Regions from separate parts of the Pseudovibrio sp. Ad46 genome, predicted to be linked through region 1. Evidence: predicted binding sites of a transcription regulator. Region 1 holds the regulator's gene; each other region holds the start of a gene.

The links. The regulator LexA, encoded in region 1, represses DNA repair genes until DNA is damaged. The targets are predictions, from matches to a motif close to TGTTCNNNNTGTGTTCNG.
Region 2: the regulator LexA is predicted to act here: its motif matches at 2,817-2,834, upstream of recA (recombinase RecA).
Region 3: the regulator LexA is predicted to act here: its motif matches at 4,753-4,770, upstream of uvrA (excinuclease ABC subunit UvrA).

Annotation. Positions count from the first base shown of each region.
Region 1 covers NZ_LMCG01000071.1:59,123-66,930, forward strand. Annotated here, with positions in the region: gene trpD (anthranilate phosphoribosyltransferase) at 1-319, shown strand, start outside; gene trpC (indole-3-glycerol phosphate synthase TrpC) at 333-1,124, shown strand; gene moaC (cyclic pyranopterin monophosphate synthase MoaC) at 1,182-1,685, shown strand; gene glp (gephyrin-like molybdotransferase Glp) at 1,682-2,896, shown strand; gene lexA (transcriptional repressor LexA) at 3,146-3,868, shown strand; gene PsAD46_RS18800 (ComEC/Rec2 family competence protein) at 3,764-6,316, opposite strand; gene gltX (glutamate--tRNA ligase) at 6,442-7,808, shown strand, end outside.
Region 2 covers NZ_LMCG01000079.1:149,465-157,272, reverse strand. Annotated here, with positions in the region: gene PsAD46_RS22930 (hypothetical protein) at 1-321, opposite strand, end outside; gene PsAD46_RS22925 (pseudouridine-5'-phosphate glycosidase) at 715-1,629, opposite strand; gene PsAD46_RS22920 (PfkB family carbohydrate kinase) at 1,662-2,585, opposite strand; gene recA (recombinase RecA) at 2,887-3,951, shown strand; gene alaS (alanine--tRNA ligase) at 4,142-6,802, shown strand; gene PsAD46_RS22905 (cyclic nucleotide-gated ion channel) at 6,992-7,808, shown strand, end outside.
Region 3 covers NZ_LMCG01000068.1:142,812-150,619, reverse strand. Annotated here, with positions in the region: gene trmFO (methylenetetrahydrofolate--tRNA-(uracil(54)-C(5))-methyltransferase (FADH(2)-oxidizing) TrmFO) at 1-104, opposite strand, end outside; gene PsAD46_RS17950 (hypothetical protein) at 340-924, shown strand; gene uvrA (excinuclease ABC subunit UvrA) at 1,607-4,540, opposite strand; gene PsAD46_RS17935 (single-stranded DNA-binding protein) at 4,942-5,499, shown strand; tRNA gene PsAD46_RS17930 (tRNA-Glu) at 5,767-5,841, opposite strand; gene PsAD46_RS17925 (VOC family protein) at 6,032-6,472, opposite strand; gene PsAD46_RS17920 (cold-shock protein) at 6,890-7,471, shown strand; gene PsAD46_RS17915 (DUF192 domain-containing protein) at 7,588-7,808, shown strand, end outside.

The DNA of each region.
Region 1 (7,808 bases):
GAACGGAAACATCAACACCTTCACAGTGTCTCCTGAAGAGGCGGGCCTGCCGCTTGCAAAAACAGAAGATCTGAAAGGCGGCGATCCAAAAGAAAACGCTCAGGCATTACGCGAAGTGCTACAAGGAGCAAAAAACGCTTACAGGGATATCGTCCTGCTCAACTCAGCTGCCTCCCTTATCGTCGCAGATAAGGTCTCCACCCTCACTGAGGGTGTCCAGATGGCTGCGCAGGCGATTGACCAAGGTGCAGCCCTTTCCCGACTGGACAAACTTGTTGAAGCCTCCGACGCTGCAACAGCTGCCAATATGAAACTCTAAGACCACGGATCCCATGTCAGATATCCTTAAGAAAATCGAAGCTTACAAACGTGAAGAAATTGCTGCTGCTAAAGCGCAAACTTCATTGGCTGATCTGAATGAGGCGATTAAAGCAGCAACACCAACACGCGGCTTTGCAGATGCTTTGAAAGCCAAGCATGCGAACGGTGAGTACGCCCTGATTGCAGAGGTAAAAAAAGCAAGTCCATCCAAAGGGTTGATCCGTGCTGACTTCAACCCGCCCGCACTCGCCAAAGCCTATGAAAACGGTGGCGCAGCATGTTTGTCCGTATTGACAGACACACCATCCTTTCAGGGCAAACCAGAATATCTCGTCGCAGCTCGCGCTGAAGTCTCTCTGCCTGTTCTGCGCAAGGACTTCCTTTATGACACCTATCAGGTTCATGAAGCACGTGCATGGGGCGCTGACTGTATTTTGATCATTATGGCAGCTGTTGACGACCAACTGGCCAAAGAGTTGGAAGACGCCGCATTTGAACTGGGCATGGATGCGCTTATCGAAGTTCATGACGAAGCTGAGTTGGAACGCGCACTGAAGCTCTCCTCTCCGCTTGTTGGCATCAACAATCGCAATTTAAAAACCTTCGAGACATCTCTGGAAACCAGCGAGCGGCTCGCACCACTGATCCCGCAAGATCGGATCATCGTTGGCGAGAGCGGCCTGTTCACTCCGGAAGACCTCTCCCGAATGGAAAACTCCGGCATCTCCACCTTCCTCATCGGCGAAAGCCTGATGCGTCAGGAAGATGTGGAAACCGCAACCAAAGCTTTGCTTAAACGCTAAAAATCAACTGCTTGGCAAAAGCAGACACCTGAACAAACTGTGTCCAGAGGCAAGAAAATGTCAGAACTTTCTCCAAAACTCACTCACTTAGATGACAGCGGTGCGGCTCATATGGTCGACATTTCGGAGAAAGAGGTTACCTCACGCATTGCCCGTGCAGGCGGTCAGGTAAAAATGCAGCCTGAAACTCTGGACATGATCCTTTCAGGCAACGCCAAGAAAGGCGACGTGCTCGCAACGGCGCGCATTGCTGGCATCATGGCGGCCAAGAGAACTCACGAGCTGATCCCGTTGTGCCATCCTCTGGCGCTTTCCAAGGTTCAGGTGGACTTCACACCCAATCCTGAACTGCCGGGAATTGAGATCGAAGTCTTCGCAAAGGTATCCGGCCAGACTGGCATCGAGATGGAAGCACTTACAGCCGCCTCCGTTGCCTGCCTGACAATTTACGACATGGCAAAAGCCGTTGACCGTTCTATGGAGATCGGTGAAATCCGGTTGCTGGAGAAGAAGGGCGGCAAGTCCGGTCACTATCTGGCTGAGGAGGATAACTCCCAATGAGCTTGATCAGTATTGAAGAAGCGCTGGACCGCCTCCTGAAAGATGTGAAGCCAACCAACACCGAGCAGCTTCCACTACTTGAAGCTGGAAAACGCATTCTGGCAGAAGATGTTGCCGCAACACGAACGCAGCCTCCATTTTCCGCCTCAGCGATGGATGGATATGCCGTCAAAGCTGCTGATACGGTCGATCCAGAGACTGCCTTGAAAGTTATTGGAGAAATTGCTGCCGGGCATAACTTCGATGGCACGCTGCAAGCCGGAGAAGCTCTGCGCATCTTTACAGGTGCACCTGTTCCAGCAGGCGTCGACGCAATTTTGATGCAGGAAAACGCTCGCCGTGACGGGGATAACCTGTTTTGCGAGGAAGCCGTTTCTATTGGTAAGTTCATCCGCCCAGCAGGCCTCGACTTCAAAGAAGGCCAGACCCTCCTGAAGGCGGGCGCACCACTCGGCTTCCGTGAATTGTCTCTTGCAGGCGCCATGAACCACGCAACCTTGCCAGTGCGCAAAAAGCCAGTCGTTGCGATCCTCGCAAATGGTGATGAACTCGTCGAGCCAGGTCAGATACCAGGTCCGAATCAAATCATAGCGTCCAATCAGGTCGGCATCGCAGAATTCGTCAGAAACTGTGGCGGAACGCCAATGATGCTGGGCATTGCACCAGACCAGCCTGAGGAAATCACGGCACGCGTGAAACAGGCTATTGAAGCAAAAGCCGATGTACTGGTGACACTCGGCGGTGCCTCTGTGGGCGACCACGATCTCATTCAGGACGTACTGGGCGCTGAAGGCATGGAGCTAGGCTTCTGGCGCATCGCCATGCGCCCGGGCAAGCCCCTCATGGCCGGAGCCCTTGGCCCCATGAAAGTCCTCGGCCTTCCTGGCAATCCAGTCTCCAGCCTTGTATGCGCACTCCTCTTCCTTGGCCCGCTTCTGGATAAGATGCTAGGCCGCACGGTCTCTGTGACAAATCAAGGCGTTACCAAAGCCACATTGGCAACTGATTTGCCTGCAAATGATATGCGCCAGGACTACCTGCGCGCTAGCCTGAGTACAGATGAACACGGAGATCTGATAGCAACGCCGTTTGGCAAACAGGACTCTTCCATGCTTGCCTTGCTGACAAAAGCAGATGCCCTGATCATTCGCCCACCACACGCACCAGCTGCAAAGGCAGGTGAAAAAGTGGAGCTGCTCAAGCTACGCTAAATCCAGTCATCAGGAGTGGGCAACCCCTGCCCACTCACCCACCAGAAACCAAATCCCCCAGTTCTAGCAGGGCTTAACCTCAACAAACCCATTGCAGAACACAATGAGAACAGGTAGAGTACGTTCGTGTTTTGTCCTTCCAATCGCAGAAGTTGAAGTCTTTCAGCTTCTTGGAATTACAAAACCGCGATTGGTCAGGAATGGCCGCTCACTTTCAATCAGCGCCTTAGGAGCGAACGGGGATAAAAGATGCTTACACAGAAGCAACACGAGCTTTTGATGTTCATCCATCAACGCTTGAAGGAAGCCGGTGTTCCGCCCTCCTTCGATGAGATGAAGGACGCGCTGGACCTCCGTTCCAAATCCGGCATTCACCGGCTGATCACAGCTCTGGAAGAGCGCGGCTTCATTCGCCGCTTGCCGAACAGAGCTCGTGCACTTGAAATCCTCAAACTGCCAGACTCCATTTCTCCGGGCCTGAAGCCTGCCGCCAAGGAAAAAGGCTTTGCACCTGAGGTGATTGAGGGCTCCCTGAGCAAGAAAGTAGCAACGCCGCCACCTCCACGCGCCACATCACCAGACGAAGTGCCAACGCTGGAAATCCCGGTCATGGGCCGCATTGCTGCAGGCGTCCCAATCGAAGCAATCCAGACACAAAGCCATACCATCGCAATGCCTGCTGATCTGATGGGTCGCGGCGAGCATTATGCGCTGGAAGTCAAAGGCGATTCCATGATCGATGCCGGTATCTTCGATGGAGATACCGTGTTGATCAAACGTGGTGACACGGCTGATAACGGCGAGATTGTTGTGGCGCTGATTGATGAAGAAGAAGCAACCTTGAAGCGCCTGCGCAAAAAAGGCGCCTCAGTCGCGCTGGAAGCGGCCAACCCCGCCTACGAAACTCGCATCTTCGGCCCGGGCCGCGTCCACGTGCAAGGCAAGATGATTGCGCTCTTCCGCCGCTATTAAATCATTGGTTGCCTGAGGCAATTTCGGATTCCAAGGCCTGCGCTGAGCATCATATGCCCAGCGCACTTTTTTTATTCTTTCCCCGCCCTCAGCACCAACAGAAAGCCAGATGTAAGCTGAACCGCGCTCTCCGAAAACCTTCTGGTCAATAACCAGCTCAGCCCGGCAAGCCGGAGGCGCCTGAACCTGCGTGATGACGATGGTGGCAAGATGGCAGTCAGCCTCCAAAACATCAGCCACTTTGGACTGTGCCAACAGGATCGGCGCAGAGCTTATCCTCCCTCCCTCTGCAGGCTGCTGAGGGAATATCTCAATCACACAGCCGCGATCATCACAGGACCGATCTGAAGCCCTCACCTTGTGTTGCTTGAACGAACCCGCCGAAACTCCACCAGCGCGCAACAGGCTGTCAGCAGCAAACGACATACGTGAGGACGTCAGTCGAAACGCACCATCCTGCCCATAATAAGCAATGTGCTTGCCCGCATCCGCAATCATCAGATCAGGCGCCTTGCCACCGGCAAACATCAGGACACTCACCGTAAATGCCGGAAGTGAAAGCCATTTCAGGCGCAGCGGCATCACACACAGTACGACAATCGCTAGGATCACGAGCAGATACCCTGGAGCACTGGAAACCCCGAGACTGGTCAGCCCCTCACTGAGTGAGCTCACCCAGTAAGCAGCTTTCAGCACCAGCGCCAACCCAGCCTCCATCCCTTGCAGAAAGAACGCATCCGCACCAAACGGGATCGCCAACAGACTCAATAACCCAAGGGGCATAACCACAAAAGTCACCAATGGCATAGCAAGAATATTCCCCAGAACTCCATAAGGCGCAACCTGCTCAAAATGCATCGCCGCAACTGGCCCCGTGGCAGCACCTGCAATCAACGAGGTCAACGCACAAGCTAGAATCCACTTTAAGATTACACGACTAATCCTATGAAACCATGAGGTATTCCGTCTTCGCGAACTATCTCGATTACCGAGCAACCAATCCTTCCCAAGCATATAGGCTGAGAGCAAGGCGAGCACTGCAATGAAGGACATCTGAAACCCGGGAGCCAGAACCTCCTCCGGCCTCAGGCTTAAAAGCACAAGGCAAGCCAGCGCCAGACCACGCAGACTGAAGGCCCGCCGACCAAGCAGACCCGCGCATAAAATCATCGCCGCCATCAAAAAAGCCCGCTGCGTTGCCACAGAAGCTCCTGACAAACCAAGATAAACAATCGCCGCAATCAGTGCTGCCACGCTGGCATAAACGTGAATATGTCCTTTCAGCGCAAGCGACTGGCTGAGGGATAGGATCAGGCGGGCACCAAGGAAGACCAGAGAGGTCACAAGTCCCATATGCATGCCGGAGATAGCGAGCACATGAGCAAGCCCTGCATTGCGCAAGGCATCCTTGTCAGCGGTGGCAAGATAGTCTCGCTTGCCCACCAGAAGTGCAACAGCAAACGCACTTTCCGGGCTGTTATCCAACACCCGCCGGATCCGCTGTGCTATCCCACTGCGCACACGCTCTATCCCTTGCAGAAAACTTGTGCCCTCTACCTGTGCCACAACAACCGGTTTGGAAAGCGCATAGCCGACCGCACCAATCCCACTGAAAAACGCAGTTCGGGCAAAGTCATACCCACCGGGGCGCACCGCACCTCCCGGCGGCAACAACCGAGCCTTCAGCTGCATCCTGTCCCCCATCACGGGTGCCTCTTTCATCCCCTTGATGCTAATCCGGATGCGATAAGAAAGAAGAGTTACGCCCTTCTGCGAAAGTGTTGTCACATCTGCAAAAATGACGGAGTAAGCCCCTTTGCCAGAATGCTTCACTCCAGCAACCACACCCTCCACTTTGCGTGTAACCGGGCGCTCCAGCGGGTCACCGCGCGCATACTCCACGCGCAAATCAGCAAGGAAGAACCCGGCAGTAAAGAACAAAAGCGCGGTCAGCCCAACCGTCAATCGCCCACCTCTCCAACGGTGAAAAACAAATAATCCCAATAAGATAAAAGGAGTTCCGCTTAAAACACTGTAAGGCTCGGCGGGGAGTGAGAAATAAACCAGCACACCAGCTAAATGGCAGAGCGCATACCAGAGGATGCCATGCCCCTTGTTCCAATCCTGCACGAGAGCAGAGCGGGCATAACTCATGACAGCTGGCCAATCCGGCCTCAGCACGAAACCCAGCAGCTCACGTATCTTTTGGACCACATCACGAAGCCTAAGGCGCTGTTTCTCTTCAACAAAACGCGTGCTTGCGTTGCTATGTGCGTTTTTTGCATTGGTTTGCGTTTTTGTGCGTTGCTGTGTGGCTCGTCCAGCAAGCGCCGTATCGGTCTCAAACAGCACAGAAGAAAACTTATCCTCCTCAAGGCAAAGCTCACCTATTCTGGGAGCACAGCCACCAGATTGCGTCTTGTCTGAGGATGATTGCCCCTCGCGCACCCTTAAGTCCCTTTCTGCCACTTGGGAACTTTTCAATGCTATGGTACACAGCCCGCAGAGGTACGGCGCCCCGCCGTAATTACCCCAAACTATTCGAAGTAACTTGAAACTTTTCCGGAACACCTATGACTAAACCTGTTGTGACGCGCTTTGCGCCTTCTCCTACTGGCTACCTGCATATTGGCGGCGCCCGTACAGCCCTGTTCAACTGGCTTCTGGCAAAACACAGCGGCGGTAAAATGCTGCTGCGCATTGAAGACACCGATCGCTCCCGCTCCACTGAGGAAGCCGTAGATGCGCTGCTGGACGGTCTGTCCTGGCTGGGCATGGACTGGGACGGCGAGCCGATCTCCCAGTATGGCCGCGTTGACCGCCACCGCGAAGTTGCTGAGCAGATGGTCAAGGACGGCACTGCGTACTACTGCTACTGCTCCCCGGAAGAAGTGAACGAGATGCGCGAGAAGGCCCGCGCAGAAGGTCGCCCGCCGCGCTATGACGGCACCTGGCGTGATCGTGACCCATCTGAAGCACCAGAAGGCATCGCCCCTGCCATTCGCCTGAAAGCACCGCTTGAAGGTGACACCATCGTGGAAGATCAGGTTCAGGGCACCGTCAAGTTCGCCAACAAGGATCTGGACGACCTGATCCTCGTGCGTTCTGATGGCAACCCAACCTACATGCTGGCCGTTGTGGTAGACGATCACGACATGGGCGTCACCCACATCGTTCGTGGCGATGACCACCTGACCAACGCAGCACGCCAGTCCCTGATCTACAAGGCTCTGAACTGGGATGTCCCGGTCATGGCGCACATTCCGCTGATCTACGGACCAGATGGCGCAAAGCTCTCCAAGCGCCACGGCGCAGTAGGTGCAGAAGCGTACCGGGCTATGGGCTACTTGCCATCCGCCATGCGCAACTATCTGGCACGCCTCGGCTGGTCCCACGGCGATGACGAGATCTTTTCTACCGATCAGATGATCGAGTGGTTCGGTCTGGACGCTGTAGGCAAATCCCCGTCCCGTTTCGACTTCAAGAAGCTGGAAAACCTGAACGCTCACTACATGCGCTCAGAAAGCGATGAGGAGCTGCTCGGTCACTTCCTCACCTATCTGATGGACGTGGAAGGCGGCGCAGACGTCATGGCGTGGATTGCAGGCGATGGAAACCAGGACAAACTGGTTGAAGCTCTGCCTGGCCTGAAAGAGCGTGCAAAGACCCTTGTCGAACTGCAGGAATCTGCTCGTTACCTCTGGGTTCAGCGTCCGCTGGATCTGGATGCAAAGGCTGAAAAGATCCTCTCTGACGAGGCACGTGCTGTTCTTGGCAAGGTTCTGGTTGCTCTGGAAGCACTGGACGAGTGGACCGTGGAAAGCACCGAGACTGCCGTTAAGGCAGTTGCTGAAGCAGAAGAGCTGAAACTCGGCAAAGTTGCTCAGCCATTGCGCGCTGCACTCACTGGTCGTGGCACATCCCCAGGCATCTTTGACGT
Region 2 (7,808 bases), on a different contig from region 1:
CTGTGCGCCAGAGAAGCGCACACGAATGCGGTAGGCGCGCTCACCGGAGTCAGAGGCGCCGAACTCGTTATCTAAAACAGCGTTTTCGCCGCGTACATAGCTTTCCATCACCACCATGTTTTGTTCGTTCTGCTGCACGATGGTGCCGCGTGCGCTTGCGCTATCGACCAGTGTTTTGCGAACAGTTTCAGGAGACGCGTTGATCTGAATGGTTTGAGAATCTGCGTCCGCGCGAATAGTTGGCTGACCACTGCGATTGGATGGGCCGCTTTGGCAAGCCGCGAGAGCTGCAGTTAATCCGATAAAAATGAGTTTCTTCATAGCGTAAATCCTGCGGGTGACAAAAACAGAAGCAGCTGCCGCCAACCGCGCAATTCTGTTTGGCGTGATTTCAATGGAGCCACCCATTAAATGGGATCGGCCTTTCTCGCATATGCCCGCCTGATGGCGTTTTGATGAGCACTATATGACCACAAGATGCAGATGCGCCAATAGAAACACAGAGATGTAAAATTCTATAGCTTTAGAACACCTAAAATAATCGGGACCGAAAAACAACGGAATCTTTCGATCAAAGAGATGTGAAAGCCTCTGCATGATTTGAGTTGACTACACGTGTTGAGGTGCTTTTGAAAAATGGTGCTGATCGTACATAAAAAATCCGGGCTGGAAGGACCAACCCGGATTTGCATCATTGCTTAATTTGAGAGCTGCTTACGCAGTCAAACCACAAGCGATTTTCGTAGCAAGCTTTGCGTTGTTTTTAACCAGCGCAATGTTGGTTGCGAGGCTGCGGCCATTGGTGCGCTCGAAAATGTCTTGCAGCACAAATGGAGTGACTTCCTTGCCGGTGATGTTCTGCTCTTCTGCTGCCTGAATGGAGGCATCAATGAACACCTGCATTTCGTCAGATGGGATTTCATCTTCAACAGGTACCGGGTTGGTGACGAGCATGCCGCCGTGGTCGCCAAATGTTTCGCGGAACTTGATGAGCTTGGAGATGTCTGAAGCATCGTCCAGGCTGTAAGGCGCTTTGATCTTTGAATCGCGGGACCAGAAAGCAGGTACGTTTTCACAGCTGAAACCAATGACTGGCACGCCGCGTGTTTCCAGAACTTCCAGTGTCTTTGGAATGTCGAGCAGGGCTTTTGCACCTGCGGAAACAACACAAACTGGAGTGCGGGACAGCTCATCCAGGTCTGCTGAGATATCGAAGCTGGTTTCTGCGCCTTTATGGACACCGCCGATGCCACCGGTTGCGAACACGCGGATGCCAGCTGCGTGCGCCGCCATCATGGTTGCTGCTACGGTTGTGGAGCCGTTTTTACCCAGCGCCATAGCGAAGGAAAGGTCTGCGCGGGAGCACTTCATGACGTCTTTGGCGTTTGCCAGTTCTTCCAGAGTGCTGTCTTCCAGACCCACATGCAGCTCGCCATTCAACACAGCGATTGTCGCAGGGACTGCGCCACCGTCACGGATGATCTGTTCTACTTCGCGGGCAGTTTCAACGTTTTGCGGGTACGGCATGCCATGGGTAATGATGGTGGACTCCAGCGCAACAATAGGGGCGCCATTGCTCAGAGCATCTGCAACTTCTTTTGAATGATGGATTTTAATTGAACTTCCCATGGTTTTCCCAGTCTTTCGTATGTTGTTGGTGCTTAGGCATGTTCTAATAAACGAGCTTTAAGCGATTGGGGTGAAAGCGTTTCTGGCGCAGCGCCGGTCGCTTCCACTGTAATTGATGCAGAGGCAAGACCGCTTTTTACTGCTGAAACCGGGGCTTCATTGAGGCAACTTGCATAAAGAAAGCCTGCAATGAAGGCATCACCGGCACCGGTGACATCTACGGGAACAACAGAAAATGGAGTGTGCGAGCTTGTGCTGTCTGCACAGTGAAGAGCCAGTGGCTTGTTGGAATTGCTGACCAGAACAGTAGGAATGCCCGCAGCTGCCAGCTTTCGAGCTAGTTCTTCTGCTGAGAATTCTCCTGGTTTGCACTCCAAAAGAGCTGTGGCTTCATCTGTGTTGGTAAAAAGAATGTCGATGTTTGAGAGGAGGGGACGCAGTTTGGGCGCCTTCGCAATCGAGACAGTGTCTGCTGCGAGAAGGTGATGCTCCTTGGCATTGGCAAGTGAGAGAAGCGTTGCTTCTTCCAGATTGGTTTCACAGAGCCAGATATCGCAGTCCAGCAGAGCCTGCGGGATTGGATTTGCTTCTGAGAAACTTACCTTTGCTGTGATCTCACTGTCTGAAATTGCGGAGAACAATGTGCCATCCGGATTGTGAAGTGCCAGATAGGATCCTGTTCGACCGTCTGCGACAGTGGTGATACTGGAGGTATCAATCCCGCAGTCTGTCAGACTTTTTGCGAGGAATGCTCCGTCTGCATCGTCCCCCAGACATCCATGCATTGTTGGTTGCATGCCCAGCCGGGCCATTGCGCGTGCAATGTTTGCTCCAACACCTCCAGCACGGGACATAATTTTCCCGGGTGTTGAGGTGTCCGGCTTGAATGGTCGATCTGCATGGGCAATCCTGTCCAGATGGATTGCTCCGATTACTCCGACCTTTTTAGTGGACATAACCAATTCTCCTCCCGACATCGAAAGACAGTTGATATGCAATGTGGTTGGCCAAAGCAAGCTACGAGCAAATACAGACTGTGGGTGATGTATCAAAAGTGCATTTTGCTGTTTGATTCCAGAAGCGGTCCTCCAAACAGGTGTCGGGAAAAGTTATCTACATGTTGAACAATAAGAGAACACATTGAAATTAATCCATTTTTATTAGTTAGTTATCAGGTATTGCGAAGTTGGAACAAAATGAGTACAAATAACTGACTTTGAAACTACGCGTCCATCGTGGAATAAGGGATGAGAACGTATGGCACAAACTTCACTTCGCCTTGTTGAGGGCAATCAGATGGACAAGAATAAAGCACTGGATGCAGCGCTTTCCCAAATTGAACGAGCCTTTGGTAAAGGCTCCATTATGCGCATGGGCCAGGGGCAGGCCGTAGAAATCCAGAGCGTCTCGACTGGTTCTCTCAGTCTTGATATCGGCCTTGGAATCGGCGGGCTCCCAAAAGGGCGTATTGTTGAGATCTATGGACCTGAAAGCTCCGGTAAAACCACGCTGGCTTTGCACACAGTTGCCTGTGCGCAGCAAGGAGGCGGGATTTGCGCCTTTATTGATGCTGAACATGCGCTGGATCCGATTTATGCACGCAAGCTTGGTGTGAATATTGATGACCTGCTCATCTCTCAGCCGGATGCTGGTGAACAGGCACTTGAGATCGCCGATACGCTGGTTCGCTCTGGTGCGATTGATGTGCTGGTGATCGATTCCGTTGCTGCGCTGACGCCAAAAGCAGAACTTGAAGGTGAGATGGGCGATTCGCTTCCTGGCCTGCAGGCTCGTTTGATGAGTCAGGCACTGCGCAAGCTGACCGCTTCCATTTCCAAATCCAACACCATGGTGATCTTCATCAACCAGATCCGCATGAAGATCGGTGTGATGTTTGGTTCGCCTGAGACGACAACCGGTGGTAACGCGCTCAAGTTCTATGCTTCTGTGCGTTTGGATATCCGCCGTATCGGTGCGATTAAAGATCGTGACGAAATTGTTGGTAACCAGACCCGCGTGAAAGTGGTGAAAAATAAGCTGGCGCCTCCATTCAAACAGGTTGAGTTTGACATCATCTACGGTGAAGGCATCTCCAAAATGGGAGAATTGCTGGATCTTGGTGTGAAAGGCGGCATTGTTGAGAAGTCAGGTGCGTGGTTCTCCTACAATAGCCAGCGGCTGGGGCAGGGGCGAGAGAACTCGAAAACCTTCCTGAAAGAGAATCCTGAACTGGCGGATGAGATTGAACTTGCTATCCGACAGAATGCAGGTTTGATCGCTGAAGCGATTGATGATCCGGAAAAAGCTGCGGAAAACCAATAGAGTTTAGAGGGGCTGGATTTATCCAGCCTCTTTTTTTGTAGGGTTTTATGGACAGATTTGCTGCATATGGCTAAAACGCGGCAGATACTAATTTTTTGTTGCATCGTTTTTGATGCGCATACCCTGCAATTTGGCGGCTGTGATTGTTGAAGTAGCTGCCCACTAGAAAACGAGACGGACATCAATACCTATGAGTGGCGTCAACGAAATTCGGTCGGCTTTTCTCGACTACTTTGCAAAGAACGGACACGAAGTTGTTCCTTCCAGTCCACTGGTGCCACGCAATGATCCGACATTGATGTTTACAAATGCGGGTATGGTGCCATTCAAGAACGTATTCACCGGTTTGGAAAAACGGGATTACGTGCGTGCAACATCTTCGCAAAAGTGTGTCCGCGCTGGCGGCAAGCACAACGATCTGGACAATGTTGGCTACACTGCGCGCCATCACACCTTCTTTGAAATGCTGGGCAACTTTTCCTTTGGAGATTACTTCAAGGAAAACGCTATTGAGCTGGCATGGAATCTGATCACCAAAGAATACGGGCTGCCGGCTGACAAGCTGTTGATCACCGTTTATTCCGAGGATGAAGAAGCATTCAAGATCTGGAAGAAGTTGACTGGCTTTGCTGATGAGAAAATCATCCGCATCCCAACCTCAGATAACTTCTGGGCCATGGGTGATACAGGTCCTTGTGGCCCATGCTCCGAGATCTTCTACGATCACGGCGAACATATCTGGGGTGGCCCTCCAGGATCTCCTGAGGAAGATGGTGATCGCTTTATCGAGATTTGGAATCTCGTGTTCATGCAGTACGAGCAGCTGCCAGAAAAGCGCATTGATCTGCCGCGTCCATCCATCGATACTGGCATGGGTCTTGAGCGTTTTGCTGCGATTATGCAGGGCGTGCATAACAACTATGAGATCGACCTCTTTAAGGCTCTGATTGCGAGCTCTGAGCATCTCACTGGTGTTGAAGCTGTTGGCAAAGCACAGGCGAGCCACCGGGTGATTGCAGATCACTTGCGATCCATGGCCTTCCTGATTGCTGATGGTGTTCTACCGTCCAATGAAGGTCGTGGTTACGTTTTGCGCCGCATCATGCGCCGCGCGATGCGCCATGCAAACCTTTTGGGTGCACAAGAGCCGGTCATCTTCAAGATGCTGCCTACTCTGGTTCGTGAAATGGGTCAGGCGTTCCCTGAGCTGCCACGTGCGGAAAAGCTCATTGAAGAGACAGTTCAGCTGGAAGAAAAGCGTTTCATCAAAACTCTTGAGCGGGGCCTTGGCCTGCTGGAAGATGCGACCAGTTCTTTGGGCTCCGGTGATCAGCTTGATGGTGAAACAGCGTTTAAGCTATATGACACCTTCGGCTTCCCGCTCGATCTGACACAGGATGCATTGCGCAGCCGTGAGATTGCGGTTGATACCGATGGGTTCAACACTGCCATGGAGCGCCAGCGTGCTGAGGCTCGTGCGGCGTGGTCAGGTTCCGGTGATGCTGCAACAGACGCCATCTGGTTCTCCATCAAGGAGAAAGCAGGCGCGACCGAGTTCCTCGGTTATGAGACTGAGAAGGCAGAAGGCGTTGTTTTGAACCTTGTGAAGGATGGTGAAGAAGTTACTTCTCTGAAGCAGGGTGAAGAAGGGTCTTTGATCCTTAACCAGACGCCGTTTTATGGCGAATCTGGTGGTCAGGTTGGCGACTGTGGTACCATGGTTGCAGATGGTGTTTCCCTTGCTGTCACCAACACGCAGAAGAAAGCTGACGGTCTGTTCGTCCATTTTGTTCGTGTTGAGAGCGGTGAAGTTAAGGTGGACGATGCGCTTGAGTTGGTTGTTGACCATTCTCGCCGCAGTGCTATTCGTTCCAACCACTCCGCAACGCACCTGGTTCACGAAGCATTGCGTGAAGTGCTTGGTACTCACGTTGCTCAGAAGGGCTCTCTGGTTACGCCAGAACGTCTGCGTTTTGACTTTTCGCATCCAAAGCCTGTCAGTGCTGAAGAAACTGTACGAGTTGAGGCTCTGGCCAACGAGATCGTGCTGCAGAACGGTGCTGTTGAGACTTCTTTGATGGAAGTTGATGAGGCGATTGAAGCTGGCGCGATGGCTCTGTTCGGTGAGAAGTATGGCGATGAAGTCCGTGTGGTTTCCATGGGTACGGCAACCACTGGCGAGAAAACCGGTAGGTCTTACTCCGTGGAACTTTGCGGTGGTACGCATGTGAAGCGCACTGGTGACATTGGTCTTGTGACTGTTGTTTCTGAAGGTGCTGTTGCTGCTGGTGTTCGCCGTATTGAAGCGCTTACTGGTGATGAAGCACGTAAGTATCTGGCAGAGCAGGATGCGCTGATGCGTGAGAGTGCTGGTTTGCTTAAGGTTGCTGCAGCTGACGTTCCTGCTCGCATTGCAAGCTTGCTGGATGAGCGCAAGAAGCTTGAGCGTGAACTGACGGACGCGAAGAAGAAACTTGCAATGGGCGGTGGCAGCTCCGATGGGGATGCCGGTGTTACTGAAGCGGGTAAGTTCAAGCTTATGGCTCGTGTTCTTGAAGGCATCAATCCGAAGGATCTCAAGTCTGTTGCCGATGAAGGCAAGACTGCGATTGGTTCCGGTGTTGTCGTGCTGATCAGCAAAGCGGAAGACGGAAAAGCTGCGATCGTTGTTGGCTCGACCAAGGATGTGAGTGAGACGGCCAGTGCGGTTGAGCTTGTTCGCATTGGTTCTGCTGCTCTTGGTGGTCGTGGTGGCGGTGGCCGTCCGGACATGGCGCAGGCTGGTGGCCCGGATGCAAGCAAGGCTGATGAGGCGATTGCTGCGATCAAGGCTCACCTTGAAACGCTGTAATACCGAACCAAAGATCTAAGAGTTGCAAAGGGGGGATTTAATCTCCCCTTTATTTTTTGCCAGTTAGTTTCGCCGGGTACCTCTTTTTACGGTTTGCGTGGGCCTGCAAAATGGTGAAGGGAGGTTTGTTGCTGTTGGGATTGCTTTATCTGTTTCTTCAAGTGCCTGGGAATTTTATTGGGGGCGTTGGTGGCACACTCCATCAAGTTGAAAGTTTATAATCTGCTGGAGCGCAGCAGTGCTGGTAACCGGCTTGCCAAGCAGATTGATGCTATTCTCATCATCTTTATTGTTGTGAATGTGGGACTTGCAGTCCTTGAGACGGAGCCAAGCATCGGAGAAGTGTATGTCTGGCAGATTTTTCTGCTGGATTTCATTGCTGGCTCAATCTTTGCCGTTGAATACCTGTTGCGGCTTTGGGTTTCAGACCTGCATCCTCCTTTGAGGAAATATGGTCCGTTCAAAGCGCGTGCTGTTTATGCGATGCAGCCGCTCTCGCTGGTTGATTTTGTGGCTGTTCTGCCTTTCTGGCTTTCGCTGTTCTTCGCCAGTATCAGTTGGAAATCGCTTGTTATTTTGCGTCTGTTGCGATTCCTGAAGATCGCGCGATACTCACCTGCTGTACGCTCTCTTATTTCTGCAGTTGTTGCTGAGCAGAGGGCGATTGTTGGCAGTCTGGTGCTGATTTTCGGGGTTGCTCTCGTGTCTGCAACGCTGCTTTACAGTGTTGAGCATGCCGCGCAGCCGGAGCATTTTGGTACTATTCCGAGTGCATTGTGGTGGGCGTTTTCAACTCTCACTACGGTTGGTTATGGTGACGTTGTGCCTGTCACAGCGATGGGTAAAACCATTGCCAGTCTGGTGATGTTGATGGGGTACTGCCTGTTTGCGCTGCCAGTTGGAATTGTTGGCACTGCGTTTGCGCGTGAGATCCATAGCAGAGATTTTGTGATCACCTGGGGTATGGTGGCCACCATACCGCTGTTTGAGCGCCTGTCTGCGATTG
Region 3 (7,808 bases), on a different contig from region 1:
CGCATTTCGTGCAGAACGACCTTCAGGCCTTTTTCTGCGATCTGCCATGCTGCTTCGGAGCCTGCCAGGCCGCCGCCAACCACGTGTATGGGCTGCTTCGTCATTTCCTATCCAATCGACTGGGCTTCTGTTGCGCCAAAGCGTCTGATGAAGCCTAAGTGTTTATCGCTTGCGAATTGCTTAGCCTCTGAACTTGCTCAGTTCAATCATTTAGGCCATCAATCTTCCATGGTTGTGCAAAGTGATTCACAAAAACACATGTATTTTTCAAATAAGAAACTGAAGACAATTTCTAGAGCTCTCGTGATTGCATTTGGCGCAATTGGGCTAACTGCGTGCATGAGCCAAATTAATAGAAAACCAAGCACCTGGTATACTCAGATGGGTGGCATCGAAAACAAAGGTGACACATTATACATCTGTCATGGTTTCGGCTGCGAATATCGCACGGCTGTGACGTTTAGCCAGAAAGACAAACAGCGATTACGCACGATTTTGAAGCGAGGGCATCGAAGCCCTGAAGCTGAGCGTGCCGCAATTTCCAAAGCGGTGCAGTGGCAAGAAAAGCGTGTTGGACCTGTGGTTGGGTCATCCAATGATATTGGTGGGCTGGATATGGGTAATGGCAACGTTAAAGGGCAGATGGACTGCATTGATGAGGCGACCAATACAACAAGCCTGCTGGTTTATGCGGGTTCTCAGGGTTGGCTTAAATACCACCGTGCGGCGCGGCCTGCCTCTCGCGGTTTTTTCCTTGATGGCAAATATCCGCATGCTTCAGCTGTTGTGGTGGATACGACCACAGAGATTCCATGGGTGGTAGACAGCTGGCGCCTGAGTAATGGCAAGCCGCCGGATATTTTGCACATGACTAAGTGGCTGACTATGACCAGCGCTGATTTGGAAAACCCATCAGGCGGGTGAGCTGGTGATGAGAATTGCGCAGTGATGTGCGTAAAGTAGTGATGATTTGGAGAGCGTATCAGCGAGGCTGGTGCGTTTTTCTTTTGCGTGATTGCTTTGCTGAGGACGATGGGTAGTTTTGAGAGAAATAGGCCTTTAAAACAGCTAACGCCCGTCGATGGGAGGAACGACGGGCGAAGCTAGTAAACAGAGAACTGGGAGGAAATCTCTGTTTAGAACCATCAAGCAGCTTGGGAGGAGGTGCTGCTTGAGGATTGTATGTTAGGCTGCCGAGGTTTAATTGGGAGGAGTTCCTCAGCGGCCTTGAGTTGGTTTATACAAAAGACTTTCCAATTGTGCATCACATCATTTCGCATGTCCGATATGCAAAAAACGCATGGCATTATGGCAAATGATGGCGCTACCATTCTTCAAAACGACATAAATGCCAAAATTAACGATTGTGCAGTGCGGTAATTTTGTGATTTAGGGCACAAATCTGCATACCTGAGGGGCTGGGAGTGCTGTTTTTAGGCAGTTGGTGCTGAAAACTTAATCATATTTCAATGTGTCGCCGGCTTTGAGCAGGTTTTGTAATAGAGCGGCGCCAACTGGTATTTTGTGTTGTTTTCGCGGAAAGAGGCCATTGGGGGCGGTGATTTTTGCAAAAAAATGACCGGGACAGTGCCCGGCCATTTGGTTTTTATTCTGCTGCGTCCAGCTTGTTGGCGCTTCGCCTTTCAAACAATTCCTTGAGGAAGTGTCCCGTATAGCTCTCTGGTACCTCTGCCACATCCTCTGGGCGGCCAGTTGCGACGATGGTTCCGCCGCCGTCCCCGCCTTCAGGGCCAAGGTCAAGGATCCAGTCTGCGGTTCTGATCACTTCCAGATTGTGTTCGATCACGAGGACTGTGTTGCCCTGATCGACCAGCTCATGAAGGACATCGAGCAGCTTGGCGACATCGTGGAAATGGAGACCGGTTGTCGGTTCGTCCAGAATATAGAGCGTACGGCCAGTTGAGCGCTTGGAAAGCTCCTTTGCCAGTTTCACGCGTTGTGCTTCACCGCCCGATAAAGTGGTGGCCTGCTGGCCGACCTTGATGTAGCCGAGGCCCACACGGGCGAGGGTTTCCATTTTGTCGCGGATGGATGGCACGGCAGAGAAGAAGCTTGCTGCTTCTTCAACGGTCATGTCCAATACATCTGCAATGGATTTGCCCTTGAACTGAACTTCCAGTGTCTCGCGATTGTAGCGCTTGCCCTTACACACATCACAGGTGACATATACATCTGGCAGGAAGTGCATCTCGATCTTGATAACACCATCACCCTGACAGGCTTCGCAGCGTCCGCCTTTTACGTTGAAGGAGAAGCGGCCCGGCGCGTAGCCGCGTGTTTTCGCTTCCGGCATACCTGCAAACCACTCCCGGATTGGAGTGAAGGCGCCTGTATAGGTTGCCGGGTTGGAGCGCGGCGTTCTGCCAATTGGGGACTGATCAATGTCGATGACTTTGTCCAGACGCTCCAGACCTTCAATCCGGTCATGCGGGGCAGGGTTGTCGCGTGCGCCATTGAGGCGACGAGCGGTCGCTTTATAGACGGTATCGATCAGGAATGTAGATTTGCCGCCACCAGATACACCTGTCACACAAGTGAATGTGCCAAGCGGAATGGTGGCATTCACGTCTTTGAGGTTGTTGCCGCGTGCGCCGAACACCTTGATTTGACGGTTCTTGTCAATCTTGCGCGGCTCATCTGGTTGCGGGATGCTCATTTTGCCGGAAAGATACTTGCCAGTAAGGGAGGCCGGATTGGCCATCACTTCATCCGGCGTGCCTTTGGCAACTACTTGTCCGCCATGGATACCTGCGCCCGGACCCACATCCACCACGTAATCTGCGGTGAGGACGGCGTCTTCGTCGTGTTCTACCACGATAACAGTGTTACCCAGATTGCGCAGGTGTTTCAGGGTTTCCAGAAGACGAGCATTGTCGCGCTGGTGCAGGCCGATTGATGGTTCATCCAGAACGTAAAGTACACCGGTCAGGCCGGAACCGATCTGGGAGGCCAGGCGAATACGTTGGCTCTCACCACCAGACAGGGTTCCGGAAGAGCGGTCCATGGAAAGGTATTCCAAGCCAACATCGTTGAGGAACTTCAAGCGCTCACGGATTTCCTTGAGGATGCGATATGCGATTTCGTTCTGTTTATCAGAGAGCTTTTCATCAATGCTGGAGAACCAGTCATGTGCAGTTTTGATGGAAAGGGCTGTGATCTCGCCTATATGGCGATCTGCTATTTTGACGCAAAGGGCTTCAGGCTTGAGGCGGTAGCCTTTACAAGCGTCGCAAGCATGATCTGACTGGTAGCGTGAAAGTTCATCGCGCACCATCTGAGAATCTGTTTCACGCCAGCGCCGCTCGATGTTGCCGACAACGCCTTCGAATGGCTTTTCGGTTTTGTAAGAGCGAGTGCCGTCATCATAAACAAACTGAACTTTTGTGTTGCCGGTTCCGAACAGCACCGCATTGCGGAAGTCTTCTGGAAGGTCTTTCCAGGCTTTGGTCATTGGCTGCTTATGATGCTTGGCCAATGCTTCCAGTGTTTGGGTGTAATAAGGAGAGGTTGAACCGGTTTTTGACCATGGCAGGATCGCGCCCCCCCGAAGGGAAAGAGATTGGTCCGGTACAACGAGCTCGGCTTCAAACGCCAGTTTTGTGCCGAGACCATCGCAGGTCGGGCATGCGCCAAACGGATTGTTGAACGAGAACAGGCGCGGTTCTATTTCCGGGATCGTGAAGCCGGAGACCGGGCAGGCGAACTTTTCTGAGAAAATGAGCTGCTTTGCTTTGCCTTTCTCATTCTGCTGATCTGCAAACTCAACGGTAGCGAGGCCTTCGGCCAGCTCCAGTGCGGTTTCCAGAGAATCTGCCAGGCGGCCAGCCATGTCTTCGCGCACAACGATACGGTCAACAACGACATCAATATCGTGTTTAAACTTCTTATCCAGAGCGGGCGCATCGGCGATTTCATAATACTCGCCGTCAACTTTTACGCGCTGGAAGCCCTTTTTCATGAGCTCAGCGAGTTCTTTTCTATACTCACCTTTGCGGCCACGCACGATTGGGGCCAGCAGGTATAAGCGAGTGCCTTCTTCCAGTGTCAGAATGCGGTCTACCATTTGGGAGACTGTCTGACTTTCAATTGGAAGGCCCGTTGCCGGAGAGTATGGAATGCCTACGCGCGCGAATAGGAGGCGCATGTAGTCATAGATTTCTGTGACTGTGCCGACTGTGGAGCGTGGGTTTTTTGAGGTGGTTTTCTGTTCAATGGAGATTGCAGGTGACAGGCCGTCGATCTGATCTACGTCTGGTTTCTGCATCATTTCAAGGAACTGGCGGGCGTAAGCGCTCAGGCTTTCAACGTAGCGGCGCTGCCCTTCAGCGTAAATCGTATCGAAGGCAAGAGAGGATTTGCCTGAGCCGGATAGGCCAGTCATGACGATCAGGCTGTCTCGTGGAAGATCCAGGTCCACATTCTTCAAGTTATGTTCGCGAGCGCCACGTACAGTGATCTGCTTCATAAGGTCTGCGCGCGCGGGAGTATTTTGTGTGTCATGTGTTGGCGACTTCGCCATGGAACTGTCCTTTATCACGGATACCGAGTTCGCATATAAAAAGCAAAACAGGTCTGGGCGCGATCCTCAAAATGCAGGAGAATGAGCGCTGGAAATCAGGTGGAACATAAACGGAACAATTTTAAGGAGCAAGCCTTTTTGAGTTTGCTCGCGTAAAATTGTCTTTTAGAAAAATTGAGAGTTGAACTTGGCAGTTTTGCAAGGCAATGTGTCGGAACAAAAATAGAACGAGCAGAGAGCCTTGCTTGCGGGTGCCTGATATTCCGACTGAAAGCCTAGGAAATGTGGACAACCACTGCGGCTTTGAGAAAGTCTGTTTGAATTGTAGAGCGCGGAGCATAGGTTACTTGCCAACTTAACTCGCTTAAACTTTGGGCGAGTTCAGACTTAGGAGTAATTCAATGGCCGGTAGCGTCAATAAAGTCATTTTGGTTGGAAATTTGGGCGCAGATCCGGAAATTCGCCGTACGCAGGACGGTCGTCCGATCGTCAACTTGCGTATCGCTACTTCGGAGAGCTGGCGTGACCGTAACAGCGGCGAGCGCCGTGAGCGGACTGAATGGCACCGTGTTGTTGTGTTTAACGAAGGCCTTGCAAAGGTTGCCGAGCAATTCCTGCGCAAAGGCTCCAAGGTTTACATCGAAGGTCAGTTGCAAACTCGCAAATGGCAGGACCAGAGCGGCCAGGATAAATACTCCACCGAGATTGTTCTGCAGGGCTTCAACTCTACGCTGACTATGCTTGATGGTCGCGGCGAAGGCGGTGGTGCAGGCGGCCAGGGTGGCCAGTCCGGAGGCTTCGGCGGCAGCGGCGGCGGTGGCGGCGGATACGACCAGGGCGGTGGCTTTGGTGGTGGTGGCTCCAGCAATCAGGGCGGCGGCTTCGGCGGTGGCGGCGGTGGTGGCCAAGCACCATCTGGCGGCTTCGGCGGTGGAATGGACGACGAAATTCCGTTCTAAGCCAAGCATGTAATTCAAGATGGCCCGGAGTGAGCGCAGGTTCACTACCGGGCTTTTTTGTGTTCCGGCGTGAGGTCCTGATCAGAGGGTGATGCGGGTAAGGGTCTTACCTTGCGACTTTACTCGGGCTTAAATGGATTGGTTGCAGCTATGGGGATTGGAGAGCTTGTTTGCAGAGATGTGTCGTCAGTGCTTGCTCTCAAAATAATAGAGAAACAGCTCATAAAGATGCGATGCTAGCAAAACAAATAAATTTAAGGAGAGAATTGGTACGCCCAAGGGGAATCGAACCCCTGTTTCCGCCGTGAAAGGGCGGCGTCCTAACCGCTAGACGATGGGCGCACACTACAGCATTTGCGCAATGTGGCGCGCTGTGAGGAGGCTTATAAGTTTTCAGTAGGATATTGTCTAGTGCTTAAAATTTTATAATTCAAACAATCCACAAATATGGATTTAGTCTATTCTTTTCTTAATTATTGTTAGATTTCAGCGCCTCAATTGAAATTGAGGCGCTGAAATGCTTGTGCTGAAATTACCAGCTGCCGGTGTTGCCCATGGAGAGCCATGGCTCAGCTGGCTCAAGGCTTCCACCTTTTTGCAGAAGCTCAATGGAAATTCCATCTGGAGAAACAATGAATGCCATACGGCCGTCGCGTGGTGGTCGGTTGATTGTGATCCCAGAGGCTTGGAGTTTTTCGCAGGTCTCATAGATATTGTCGACTTCATAGGCGAGGTGGCCGAAGTTGCGACCTCCGGCGTACTCTTCCGGATCCCAGTTGTATGTTAGCTCGAGTGCTGGTGCGGAAGATGCGCTGAAGCTTTCTTTGTCTTCAGGCGCAGCTAGGAAGACAAGTGTGAAACGGCCAGCTTCGCTTTCGTGACGGCGAACTTCTTCCAGCCCAAAGATACTGCAATAAAACTTCAGGGATTCATCAAGATCTTTAACGCGGACCATGGTGTGTAGATAACGCATGTCGAACTCTTTCTTTTATGGGATTGGCTCTGTGAAGTGGGAACCAGCAGAGGTTGAAGTTGGCCGAAGCTAGCGCGAAAAAAGCTAGGAGGGAAGGGTGCCTAGTATTTCTGAATTCTGAATATGCAAGGTATGCTCCGCAATAGTGTGTATCTGATGACGAGCGGAGACTTTGAAAGTAACGCGGGGATTCATGGGATAAAATCTTCAGTAGTGTTAGCTATACCCCCTCCAAACTTCAGGTAAATGGTGTTGATAGGACAACACTAACCAAATCAATGGGGGATCATTTAGCTCTTTGTTAATTTTTTACCTTTTTGCCGTCGGGCGTAATGATATTCTTTTTGTGGAATCAAGTGGTGTTCGGTTTTGATCGAGCGTTACATTTCAGATGCGGCAAATTTCGGGGCATTCATCATGGTGGTAAAAACGGCGCCTCAGTTAGGCTCTGTCGAGGACCTGGTTGACGATACAGCCTTAGATGTTCTTCAAGTGGCAGGAACAATCAAGTGGTTTGATATTGGTAAAGGCTATGGTTTTGTAGAGCCGGAAGACGATCTGCCTGACGTCTTGTTGCATGTTACATGCTTGCGCAGGGACGGCTATCAGACAGCGTATGAAGGCGCGCGTGTTGTTTGCGAGGTGCTTAATCGTCCGCGCGGATTGCAGGCGATGCGCATTCTTTCCATGGATGAGAGTTATGCGGTTCATCCTTCTCAGCTACCACCTTCTCGGACGCACGTGCAGGTGACGCCAGAGGGTAGCTTTATCGACGCGGAAGTGAAGTGGTTTAACCGGGTCAAGGGCTTTGGTTTCCTAACGCGCGGCGAGGGAACGGAAGATATCTTTATTCATATGGAAACATTGCGCCGTTTCGGTATTACGGAGTTGCGGCCCGGCCAAAAGGTACAGGTGCGCTTTGGTGACGGGCCGAAAGGCAAGATGGCTGCGGAAGTTCGGCCTGTCGGGAGTGGTACTCACATTCCGGCATCTCACTGACGAGAGGCTGATCGTTTTCAGATCACATTCCTGAGATTTGCTAGTTTTAAGCCCTTGGTGACTTGCCAAGGGTTTTTCTTTGGCTCAAAGCTAAAGAAAACGAGGTTTAGGGCTATATGACGGTTCTTCGAATTGCATTCATTTTTGTTTTGCTGGGTATGACATCGACGGTTGCTGCAGGTATGAGAACTGAAATTCTTGAAGTGCGTAGTGCCAATGGAACGCATGAGTTTCAGGTTGAAGTCGCTGAAACGCCTGATGACAGGGCTCAAGGTTTGATGGGCCGAACGGATCTGACGGCTGATCAAGGGATGCTGTTCATTTTCCCGCAGTCAGG